3 regions of the Streptomyces sp. NBC_00464 genome follow, and region 3 is predicted to be linked to each of the others. Evidence: riboswitches for the same ligand, from Rfam matches in the RefSeq annotation. Region 3 holds a riboswitch; each other region holds the start of a gene.
The links. Region 3 has a riboswitch for cyclic di-AMP ahead of OG912_RS00730 (M23 family metallopeptidase). Riboswitches for the same ligand answer to the same signal wherever they lie in the genome.

Region 1 (3,979 bases), 1.2 Mb from region 3:
GGCGGAGGAGGTCAAGGCTGCCGCCAGGGCCCAGCTGCGGCCCGACAACCGGGCGGTGCTGGTCTACGAGCCGGTCGAGTCCGCCGAAGAGGCGGAAGACGATGCCGCCACCGACACCGACGCGCACGAAGGAGCGGACAAGTGACCGACGCTGCCGCGGCTGAAGTATCGATGGAGTACCACCCGCAGCCCGCCCCCGGCGTGGCCAGGCCCTGGGCCTTCCCCGCGCCCGAGCGCGGCTCCCTGCCCAACGGCCTCACCGTGCTGCGCTGCCACCGCCCCGGCCAGCAGGTCGTCGCCGTCGAGATCTTCCTCGACGCCCCGCTGGACGCCGAGCCCGAGGGCCTGGACGGGGTCGCCACGATCATGTCGCGCGCCCTGTCCGAGGGCACCGACAAGCAGAGCGCCGAGGAGTTCGCCGCCGAGCTGGAGCGCTGCGGTGCCACGCTGGACGCCCACGCCGACCATCCGGGCGTCCGGGTCTCGCTGGAGGTTCCGGCCTCCCGGCTGGCCAAGGCGCTCGGCCTGGTCGCCGAGGCGCTGCGGGCGCCGGCCTTCGCCGACAGCGAGATCGAGCGGCTGGTGAACAACCGGCTCGACGAGATCCCGCACGAGCAGGCCAATCCGGCCCGGCGCGCCGCCAAGCAGCTCGCCAAGGAGCTCTTCCCGGCCACGGCCCGCATGTCGCGCCCGCGCCTGGGCACCGAGGCGACCGTGGAGCGGATCGACTCGGCAGCCGTGCGCGCCTTCTACGACGCCCATGTCCGTCCGTCCACCGCGACGGCCGTGGTCGTCGGGGACCTCACGGGCATCGACCTGGACGCGCTGCTCGCCGACACCCTCGGCGACTGGTCGGGCAACACCGCGGAGTCCCGCCCGGTTCCGCCGATCACCGCCGACGACACGGGCCGGGTGGTGATCGTGGACCGCCCCGGCGCGGTACAGACGCAGCTGCTGATCGGCCGCATCGGCGCCGACCGGCACGACAGCGTCTGGCCGGCGCAGGTCCTCGGCACGTACTGCCTGGGCGGCACGCTCACCTCCCGCCTCGACCGGGTGCTGCGCGAGGAGAAGGGCTACACCTACGGCGTGCGGGCCTTCGCCCAGGTGCTCCGCTCCTCGGCCCCGGACTCCGCCTCCGGGGCGACGGGGGCGGCGATGCTCGCCATCAGTGGTTCCGTGGACACGGAGTCCACCGGCCCGGCGCTGGAGGACCTGTGGAAGGTGCTGCGGACCCTGGCGGCCGAAGGGCTGACGGACGCCGAGCGCGAGACGGCCGTGCAGAACCTCGTGGGTGTCGCCCCGCTGAAGTTCGAGACGGCGGCCTCGGTCGCGGGCACCCTCGCCGACCAGGTCGAGCAGCATCTCCCGGACGACTACCAGGCGCACCTGTACGCGCGTCTGGCGGAGACCGGCACGGTCGAGGCGACCGCGGCTGTGGTCAACGCCTTCCCGCAGGACCGACTGGTCACGGTTCTGGTCGGTGACGCCGCGCAGATCGCCGATCCGGTCAGGGCGCTCGGCATCGGTGAGGTATCGGTCGTGACCGGCTGAGTCGATCGGCTACTTCGCCTCATATCGGGGCAAACGAAAGGTCCTGGCGGAGCTGTCTCCGCCGGGACCTTTCGTTTTGTCCGCTTTGTGGGAGAGGTTGCCTGTCTGCCCTGTGGGATGCGCTACAAAGCGGCCTGTCCGTTTGGTGGGGGGAAGGGCCCCCGTTTAGCGTCGGCTCCGCTGTCCGTCACTCGTATGCCGCATCCGCGACGTACCGGGCAGTCATCGCCGAGTCCCCGTCAGGCGCGAGCCTGGGGAGCCGGGGACCCACGCAGTCCCTGGGGTGAATCGGATGCCCGCGCCTCGCACGAGGCCGAGGGATCCGTAGGAGACCTTCCTGCTCCGAACCCGTCAGCTAACCCGGTAGGCGAGAAGGAAGGAAAGGACCAGCCACTTCATGGCGTTCACCCGTGCCACCGGGAAGCATCGTGCCCCGGGCCGTCTGACGCGCAGCGGCGCGAAGGCCGTCGGTATCGCGACCCTGGCCACCACCGGCGTCATCGGCGGACTGGCCTCCCCGGCCCTTGCCGCTGACACCGGGACCCCCGTCGGCGAGACCGGCCTCACCCAGGTCATCGCCATCGAGAGCACCCTCGCCGACCGGATCGACGCACAGGCGGACGCCCAGCAGCACCAGGCCGACGTTGCCGCGAAGAAGGCGGAAGCGGCCAAGAAGAAGGCCGAGGCGAAGAAGAAGGCGGAGGCCGAGGCGAAGGCTGCCGCGAAGGCCGAGGCCGCCGCGAAGGCGAAGGCCGCTGCCCGTGCCGCGGAGGCCCGCGAGGCGAAGGCGCGTGCCGCCCGCTCCGCCGAGCGCGCCCGGCTCGGCTCCTTCCAGCTCCCCGTCGCCGGTTCGTACGTGAGCACCGGCTACAAGTCCAGTGGCTCGCTCTGGTCCTCCGGCAGCCACTCGGGCATCGACTTCCACGCCGCGTCCGGCAGCTCCGTCGTCGCCGTCGGTGCCGGTACGGTCGTCGAGGCCGGCTGGGGCGGCGCGTACGGCAACAACATCGTGCTGCGGATGACGGACGGCACGTACACCCAGTACGGCCACCTCTCCTCGATCGGCGTGTCCGTCGGCCAGAGCGTCGGCGCCGGACAGCAGATCGGTCTCTCCGGCTCCACCGGCAACTCGACCGGCCCGCACCTCCACTTCGAGGCCCGCACCACGCCCTCGTACGGTTCGGACATGGACCCGGTCGCCTACCTGCGGGCCCACGGCGTCACCGTCTGACCGACCCCAAGACACCCGACGAAGGCCCCGGCACTGCGCCGGGGCCTTCGTCGTGTCCGTCTGCCGAGGCGTTCCGCACCGGCCGTTCCCGAACGCCCGGTGACCAAAAGATATTCATGAATTTCCACCCGCCGTCGGAAATGCGAGCGCATTGCAATAGAGTCGCAGGACAGGCGTCGATCGGCCGCGTTTCGCGGGGATTAAGGCGGAGGTTCGGACATGCGCATTCCGGCGCATTCGGTATGCACGGCAATCCGCGAGGACATCGTCTCGGGTGTCTTCGAACGCGGCAGCCGACTCACCGAGGAGGTGCTCGCGCGCCGTTACGGGGTCTCCCGCGTCCCGGTGCGGGAAGCGCTGCGCACCCTGGAGTCCGAGGGGTTCGTGGTCACCCGCAGGCACGCCGGAGCCTGCGTCGCCGAGCCCACCGAACAGGAGGCCGCCGACCTCCTGGAGGTCCGGATGCTCCTGGAGCCGCTCGGGGCGGCCCGGGCCGCACGCCGCCGCACGGACGCGCACCTCAAGGTGCTGCGCGGCCTGGTCAGGCTGGGGCAGGAGCGAGCCCGCAAGGGGGAGGGCGACGACCTGCGCTCCCTGGGTGGCTGGTTCCACGAGACGCTCGCGCAGGCCTCCGGCAGTCCCGGCCTGATCGCGATGCTCACCCAGCTACGGCACAAGACCGCCTGGATGTACGTGGTCGAGCAGCCGGCCCGTCCGGCCGATTCGTGGGCCGAGCACGGGGCGATCGTGGACGCCGTGGCGCGCGGCGACGCGGAGAGGGCGAGGAGCCTGGCCGCCCAGCACGCCGAGCGTGCCACCGCCGTGTACCGGCTGCGCCGTCCCGGCCGGCCGGACGCCGTCCCCGTCGCGGCCCGCTCCGGCCGGGTGAGGACCTCGCAACATGCCGTAAACACACCGAGCGGCCGACATTAACAATTGCGCCGTATACAAAGAATAGTCATTTCACAGGGCTTTCTTTCTGCTGCCCGAATCCTTCCCGAATCCTGCCCGAATTGCCTTCGGTGGAAGTGGGTGCCGGACTCGTCCCCTTGCGGCACCGGTACCGTTCACGCAAACGAAAGAGCCGCGGCTCCCGGTGAAGGGTGCCGCGGCTCTTTCGCAGGAATGCCTGCGGTCGTGACCCGTCGGGATCAGACGGTCTCCGGGAGCTCGTCGAGCCCCTCGGCGACCAGC
Region 2 (3,979 bases), 4.5 Mb from region 3:
GTCCAGGTCGAACATCGCCTGGTCGATCAGCCGCTGCTCGGTCGCGTCGTAGCCGACGAGCTCCGGGCCGATCTGCTCGATCACGGCGAGGACAGCCTTCTCGACACCCTTGCCGTGGTAGCGGTTGGGGTCTCCGTCACGAAGCTCGATGGCCTCGAACGCACCGGTGGAGGCGCCGGACGGAACGGCAGCACGGCCCGTGCTGCCGTCGTCGAGGCCGACCTCGACCTCGACCGTGGGGTTTCCGCGGGAGTCGAGGATTTCCCTGGCTACGACGACGTCGATGGACGGCACGAGGCATCTCCTTCTGGGATATGACGCTGGTGGTGCAGGGTCGCTTTGGCCTTGCGACAAGAGCCTAACCGGCCTGGCCGCCTCAACCGGCCGACCGCCCGTCCCCTGGGACGAAAAAGGACCCAAGGACAGGCAGAGTGGGGCAAACGGTCAGAATTTTACTGACGAGTAACTACAACAGTTGAACGATCAACGCCGAAACCGGCCGACCCCGGCCCGGTACGCACGGGGGGAAGGTGCGCACCGGGCCGGGGCGGCCGGAATGGTCAGCGAGGAGAGATCGCGACTACTTCGTCAGGTGGAGCTGCTGGCCCGGGTAGATCAGGTCGGCGTCCGTGACGATGTCCTTGTTCAGCTTGAAGAGCTGCTCCCAGCCACCCTTGACCTGGTGGTCGGCGGCGATCTTGCTCAGCGAGTCGCCGGTGACGACCTTGTACTCGCCGTCACCCTTCTCGACCTTCTTGCCGGTCGGGGTGGTGACGGTCTTCGACTCGGCCTTGGGGGCGGCCGAGCGGTCCGAGCGGTTGGTGGCGGGGGCCTCGGTGCGCTCGGCCTTCTTCGGCTCGGCCTGCTGGACCGGCGCCGACTCCTGCTTCGGGGCGGCCTCGGCCTTGGGGGCGGTCTCCGTCTTGGCGGCGGAGGAGCCGGTGTCGACGCCCGGGTCGACACCGTCGTTGCTCAGGTTGCCGGCGCCGGCGCAGGACCAGGCACCCGGGCCCTGCAGGTCGAGGAGCTTCTCGGCGACGGCGATCTGCTGGGCCTTGGTGGCCAGGTCGGCGCGGGCCGCGTACTGGGTGCCACCGGCGGCGGCCCAGCTGGACTGGGAGAACTGCAGGCCACCGTAGTAACCGTTGCCGGTGTTGATGGACCAGTTGCCGCCGGACTCGCACTGGGCGACGGCGTCCCACGTGGAGACGGAGGCGGCGGAGGCGCCGGTGGCACCCATCAGGGGCACGGCGATGGCGGCACCGGCGACACCGGCGAGCGTGGCGATACGGACGGCCTTGGACGGGCGACGGTGCTTGTTGCCCTTGCTGTTGAGCAGCATCGAGACTTCTCCTCACCGACGCCTACGAGGTGAGCTGTCGGGTTCGGGCCTAGTGAGTTGCCCGGTCGCACGTCCTAGCGCACGACTTAACCCCTAGCCGCTCCCGATGCGTCGTGTTCGACGACCGGGCCCGGCGCTTACCTGGGTCCCCCGCTCCTGCCTACGGCGCTTTACGCGTCTGTTCCCTTCGACCGACGGCAGGATTCGGCGTGACGATCGACGGGGCCCGCGGTGCGAGCGGTTCCGACCGTAAACACACCCGCCCTCATATCCAAAGATGGACATACCGGATAAACAGCCCTTACTTGCATCCGAAGAACCATCGTTTGCGCAGGTCGGAACGGATGCGGCGGGACCTCCCGGACAAGACACGCCAGTTCACGCAAAGAGACCCATGTCTCACTCGGTCAAAAGTGGGACATAGGCCTCTTAACTACCCCAACTTTTGGGGTGTTTTCAGCTGATCATCAGACCGCGCTCACTCGGCCTTCACGCCGAGATCGAGGCTCTGGCCAGGAAGAATGAGGTCCGGATCGGAGCCGACCTCCGCCTTGTTGGCCTCGTACAGCTGGGTCCAGCCGCCGGACAGGTCCTGTGCGTCGGCAATGGCCCAGAGGCTGTCGCCCGCGCGCACGGTGTACGTACCGTCAGCAGCCGGGGCTCCGGTGTCGCGTGCGTCACTGTCACCGCGCGAGGCGTGCCGCCCCGCGTCCCGGTCAGCGCCGCGACCGCTCCCCCGGGTCTCCTCGGGAGCCGGAGCGCCCCGGTGCTTGCCGGCCTTCTCCTGACCCCCGGCGGGGTCCTCCTCGGCGCCGGAGGCGTCACCCGAGGGCGTGGTGGAGGGCGTGGCCGACGGAGAGGCGGACGCGTCCGGCGTCCCGCCCTTGCCCTTGGCCTCGTCCGCGGCGTCACCCGTGGCCTCGTCCGTCGGCTCCGTCGCGTCCGAGGACGTGTCGTCCGACGCGGCGTCATCCCCGGAGGGGTCGGCGCTCGCGGACGGATCCGCGCTTCCGGTCGGGTCGGCGGAGGGCGTGGTCCCGGGGTCCACACCCGGCAGACCGCTGTCCACGGCGAGGCCGGAGATGACCGCGCAGCTCGGCCACGCCTTCGGACCCTGGTCCTCCAGGACCTTCTCCGCCACGGCGATCTGCTGCGAGCGGCTGGCGAGGTCGGCGCGCTCGGCGTACGAATCACCGCCGTACGACTTCCAGACCTCCTGCGAGAACTGCAGGCCGCCGTAGTAGCCGTTGCCGAGGTCGGCACTCCACATGCCGCCGCTCTCGCACTCGGCCACCCGGTCCCAGGTCGAGGCGTCTGCGGCGTGCGCGCCTGCCGCGCCGAGCAGCGGGATGGCGATGGCCGAACCGGTCACGCCTGCGGCGACGATGATCGCGGGTGCCTGCCGAGGGCGACGGTGTCTGCCGTTAGCGGAGCCCATGGGGATGCCTTCCGTGTGACTGACGAGTGACTGGTGAGTCGACGGTGAACCTAGCGGGACTCGAACGTGTGTCACAAGTCGATGCAGCAGAGATCACGTGAAAGTCACAGAGTTGACAGAGTGTCACCTTCGTCGTGCGCCGGCCCCGGCGTGAACTCCACCGGCAGCGTGCGCAGTCCGCGCATGATGAGCCCGCCACGCCATCGCAAATCGGCAGGATCCCCCGCAAGTCGCAGGTCCGGAAGGCGTTTCAGAAGCGTGGCGAGGGCGGCCTGCCCCTCCAGCCGGGCGAGCGGTGCTCCCAGGCAGTAGTGGATGCCGTGCCCGTATCCGAGGTGCTGATTGTCACGCCGCGCAAGGTCCAGCGTGTCCGGCCCGTCGAAGCGTTCGGGGTCCCGGTCGGCGGCCGCCAGCACGACGAGTACGGGGTCACCCTCGCCGACCCGCTGCCCGCCGATGGTCAGCGCCTCGGTGGCATACCGCCAGGTCGCCAGCTCCACCGGGCCGTCGTACCGCAGCAGTTCCTCGACACCCGTGGCCAGCAGCTCCGTCTCCCCCGCGGCCAGGGAACGCTGGAGCTGCGCGCGCTGCTCCGGGTGACCCAACAGGGTGTGCACGCTGTTGCCGATCAAGTTCACGGTGGTCTCAAAACCGGCGAACAGGATGATAAAGCCCATCGCGGCGGCCTCGTTCTCCGTCAGATGCTCACCGTGGTCGCTCGCCCGAATCAGCCCCGAGATCAGGTCGTCCCCCGGGTTCTCGCGCTTGCGGTGGATCAGTTCGAGGAGATAGCTCCGCATCTTCTTCACGGAACGGGCCACCCCGCCGCGAGGGCCGCCGCCGTGGCGGATCATCATGCCCGCCCAGTCCCGGAAGTCGTCCTGGTCCTCGCGTGGAACGCCCAACAGGTCGCAGATCGCGTAGATGGGGAGCGGGAAGGCGAACTCGTGGATGAGGTCCGCCTCCCCCTTCTCGATGAAACCGTCGATGAGCCGGTCGGTCAGCTCCTGCACGCGCGGGGCGAACTCCGCGATGCGCCGGGGGGTGAACGCCTTGGACACGAGGCGGCGCAGCCGGGTGTGGTCGGGCGGGTCGATGTTCAGCAGATGCGTCATCAACTCGGCGTTGCGCTCGCCCGGGATCCCCGTCTTCCCCTTGGCGTGGGCGGACCCGGAGTGGTGCACCGGATTCTTGGACAG
Region 3 (3,979 bases):
CCGCCACCGGCCCGCCGGTCGCCAGAGAGGACCTGTCATGTCCGATTCCGAGAACTACGACCCGCTCGGCCCGGGCCGGCCCAAGAACTACGACCCGCAGGAGAAGAAGATGCCCCGCGGGCTCGTCATCAGGCTTTTCGCCTACCTGGTGGCCGGGCACATCATCGCGGGCTTCCTCTATCTGCTGTTCGCCGTGGGGATGCACAACCAGTAGCCGTGGGAATGCACAACCAGTAGCCGTGAGGGTGCACCACGGGCCGGTGCGGCGGTGCACCATCGGTAGTGGCGGGCGCCGCCCGTACGGTCAGGCCTCGTCGAGCAGGCGCTCGCGCAGCCGCTCCCGGATCTCCGGGGTGATCTTGAGACCGTCGGCGAGGTAGCGGTCGGTGCTGCCCCAGGTCTCGTCGATGGTGGCGAAGGCCGCGGCGAGGTAGTCGGAGTGGGCGCCGAAGAGCGGATTGAGCAGCTCCATCACCTCGGGCGTCATTCCGGCGGGGGAGGTGTCACTGCGGCTGACCTTGTAGCGGCGGTGCGCGTCGTTGGACTTGAGGTAGTCGGCCTCGATGGCCTCGCGTTCGACGCCGACGGCGAGCAGGGACACCGCGATCGAGAGGCCCGCCCGGTCCTTGCCGGCGGCGCAGTGCATCAGGGCGGGCACGCTGTCCTCGGCCAGGGCGTGCAGTACCCGGCTGTGCTCGGTTGTGCGCTCCAGGATGATCTGCCGGTAGGAATTGATCATGCGCTGGGACCCCTTGCCGTCGGCCAGGATCGACCGCAGCTCGTCCATGTTGCCGTCGCGCACCATCCGCCAGAACTCCGTGCCGTCCGCCGGGTCGGTGAGCGGGATGCACACGTTGCGCACGCCGGGCAGCTCCACGTCCAGGCCGTCCAGCTTCTGGTCGGCCGCGTTGCGGAAGTCGAAGACGGTGTGCAGGCCGAGACCGGCGAGGAACGCGGCGTCCTCGGCCGTGGCGTGTGCCAGGTGACCACTGCGGTAGAGCCGTCCGTACCGCACCCGGCGGCCGTCCGAGGTGGGCAGCCCGCCCACATCACGGAAATTGCGGACACCCGCCAGCTCGGGCTCCGTCGACGGGGTCTGCGGCAGCTGCTGCGTCACGGTCACTCCTGGAGGCTCTGTCGCCGGCGCGTGTCGCCGGCGTGTCCACTCTCGTGACGATACGACATTGATTCCTCGGACAATCATCTTGGGCGGGCCCGCACTTCGGGCCGACGTCACGGGTCTGTGGCCCCGGGCCGCGAAGGTGTCGATCCCCGCCGAGGTTCCGGCGCGGTGGGGCAACGAGCGCGACATGTCCGTATTGGGGCTTTTAGTCGAACATGCCCCGCTTACGCGGGAGATGGCCGACCTCTCGTGAGCGGGATCATATCCGTGACGGTGTGTGGCGGTGAGGCGTTGGGGTATTCCGGACGCCGCGCGGAAAGCCAAGATCCATAATCCACGGAGTGTGACCGGAATTCTTCGCCGGTTTTCCGTAGACGAATCAACCATGGAACCCGTGGCTTGTTTCCGCCGTCCCGGCTCGTTTACGTTCGCTGTCAATCCGGACGGACCGCCTAATCCTGCCGCCGCCCGGAATTCGCACCCACTCACCGCGTGGCAGGAGCGGGGGAACCAGGTAAGCCGCCGACCGGGAATCCGGCCGGCTCGGGGTGAAGTCGCGCCAGTCGCGACCGGACATCTCCAGTCCGAACCCGACAGCTCACCTCGCAGGCGCCGGAGAGGAAAACCTTCATGCCCATATCGGGTAAGCACCGCCGTCCCAAGTCCAGCACCATCGCCCGTGGCGTCGTCGTCGCGAGTGCCGGCGGAGCCGTCATCGCGCTTCCGCTGCTCGGCGCCACCGGTGCCAACGCCGCGGAGCAGACCGCTCCCGCCGCCTCGCAGTCGGCCGCCGCGCACGCCACCCCGGCCAAGCCGGTCGCGAAGCAGCAGGCCGGCACCACGTCCTACTCCGTGGTCTCCGGCGACTATCTGTCGAAGATCGCTGCCGAGCACAAGCTCAAGGGCGGCTGGGAGAAGCTGTACCAGGACAACCGCAAGGTCGTCGGCGACGACCCGAGCCTGATCTTCCCGGGCATGAAGCTGACCCTCGGCGGCAAGGCCTGGGGCCACGCCTCGACCACCTCCACGGGCTCCACCACCCCGTCGAAGGCCGCGCCCAAGGTTCCGGCCAAGACCGAGACGAAGGCCTCCACGGCCTCCGACTCGTCCTCCTCCGACGACTCGTCGTCCAAGGAGACCTCGGCCCCGGCCGCCCAGAGCAACGACTCCGGTTACGTCCACCCGGTCCCGGGCAACCACACCACCGCCTACCGCGCCTCCGGCGCCAGCTGGTCCAGTGGCAGCCACACCGGCATCGACTTCCCCGTCTCCACCGGCACGAGCGTGAAGGCGATCACCTCCGGCACCGTCGTCACCGCCGGCTGGGGCGGCGCGTACGGCAACGAGGTCGTCATCAAGCACGCCGACGGCCACTACTCGCAGTACGGCCACATGTCCTCGCTCTCCGTCTCGGCGGGCCAGACCGTGACCGCGGGTCAGCAGGTCGGTCTGTCCGGCTCCACCGGCAACGCCACCGGCCCGCACCTCCACTTCGAGGTCCGCACCGGTCCGGCGTACGGCTCGGACATCGACCCGATCGCCTACCTGGCGTCGCACGGGATCAACGTCTGATCCGGGCCACACCGGTCCGGTGACCCGGACCTGGGCAAAGCAGAAGGACGGTGCGCGGCGGCGCACCGTCCTTCTGCTTTGCGGAAGGCAGCACTTGGGGGGTGTACTTATTCCCCCTTTACCAAAAACTGACCGGGTGGTCTATCTCACCACCCGTCAACCCCATATTACGGTCGCGTAGGTCACATTCGACGGTGCAGGATATGCCCTTGTGGCAGACGATTCGAACAACATCCAGCAGGGCGTCATCAACCGACAGGGCGCCATCGGGTCGTACGCGGCGATTGGCGACAGCTTCACCGAGGGCGTCGGTGACCCCGGCCCGGACGGAACCTTCGTCGGATGGGCCGACCGGTTCGCGGTACTCCTCGCGGACCAGCTCCCGGACACCGACGTGGCGGACACCGCAGGATCCGCACACGGGAATTTCAGATACGCCAATCTCGCCGTACGAGGACGCCTCCTCGACCAGATCGTCGAGGAGCAGGTGCCGCGCGCCAGGGAACTCGCCCCCGATCTGGTGAGCTTCTGCGCAGGCGGCAACGACATCATCCGGCCGGGCACCGACCCCGACGACGTGGCCGAGCGATTCGAGCGCGCGGTCGCCGACCTGACCAGGTCGGTCGGCACCGTCATGGTCACCACCGGCTTCGACACCCGCAACGTTCCCGTGCTGCGCCATCTGCGCGGCAAGATCGCCACCTACACCGCCCATGTGCGGTCCATCGCCGACCGCTACGACTGCCCGGTGCTCGACCTCTGGTCCCTGCGCTCGGTGCAGGACCGGCGGGCCTGGGACGACGACCGGCTGCATCTGTCGGCAGAGGGCCACACCCGGGTCGCGCTGCGCGCCGCGCAGGTCCTCGGCCTCGACGTGCCCGCCGACCCGGACCAGGCATGGCCGCCGCAGGCACAGCGCGGAACGCTCGAAGTACGGCGCGACGACATCCACTGGGCACGCGAGTACCTGGTCCCGTGGATCGGGCGGCGGCTGCGCGGCGAGTCCTCGGGAGACCACGTCGAGGCCAAGCGCCCCGACCTGCTGCCGCTCTGACGCACTCGCTGTCCTCAGCCGCCCGGGGATCCTGTCGCGGCGGCGGGGGACGGCGGATGCGCCGGTATGCGCTCCAGCACCCCGCCGGCGAAGACGTCATACAGCGGCAGCGTCTCCAGGTGCACATAGCCGATGTGGCAGTCGCAGACGGCGAGCGGGCAGGCCCGAGGCCCCAGCGCCGCGCGATAGCTGCCGTCGTAGAGATTGCCGAGCTCGGCGCGGACGAAGTG

Region 1: another riboswitch for cyclic di-AMP. It lies ahead of OG912_RS05880 (M23 family metallopeptidase); the one in region 3 lies ahead of OG912_RS00730 (M23 family metallopeptidase).
Region 2: another riboswitch for cyclic di-AMP. It lies ahead of OG912_RS21255 (transglycosylase family protein); the one in region 3 lies ahead of OG912_RS00730 (M23 family metallopeptidase).

Annotation. Positions count from the first base shown of each region.
Region 1 is NZ_CP107899.1:1,368,589-1,372,567, reverse strand. It holds gene OG912_RS05890 (M16 family metallopeptidase) at 1-145, shown strand, start outside; gene OG912_RS05885 (M16 family metallopeptidase) at 172-1,554, shown strand; cyclic di-AMP (ydaO/yuaA leader) riboswitch at 1,771-1,938, shown strand; gene OG912_RS05880 (M23 family metallopeptidase) at 1,952-2,785, shown strand; gene OG912_RS05875 (GntR family transcriptional regulator) at 3,005-3,718, shown strand; gene OG912_RS05870 (HPr family phosphocarrier protein) at 3,937-3,979, opposite strand, start outside.
Region 2 is NZ_CP107899.1:4,709,036-4,713,014, reverse strand. It holds gene eno (phosphopyruvate hydratase) at 1-294, opposite strand, end outside; gene OG912_RS21255 (transglycosylase family protein) at 581-1,342, opposite strand; cyclic di-AMP (ydaO/yuaA leader) riboswitch at 1,347-1,520, opposite strand; gene OG912_RS21250 (transglycosylase family protein) at 1,821-2,780, opposite strand; gene OG912_RS21245 (cytochrome P450 family protein) at 2,885-3,979, opposite strand, start outside.
Region 3 is NZ_CP107899.1:164,274-168,252, reverse strand. It holds gene OG912_RS00740 (DUF6126 family protein) at 38-214, shown strand; gene OG912_RS00735 (tyrosine-protein phosphatase) at 305-1,117, opposite strand; cyclic di-AMP (ydaO/yuaA leader) riboswitch at 1,592-1,750, shown strand; gene OG912_RS00730 (M23 family metallopeptidase) at 1,754-2,695, shown strand; gene OG912_RS00725 (SGNH/GDSL hydrolase family protein) at 2,907-3,749, shown strand; gene OG912_RS00720 (STM4011 family radical SAM protein) at 3,764-3,979, opposite strand, start outside.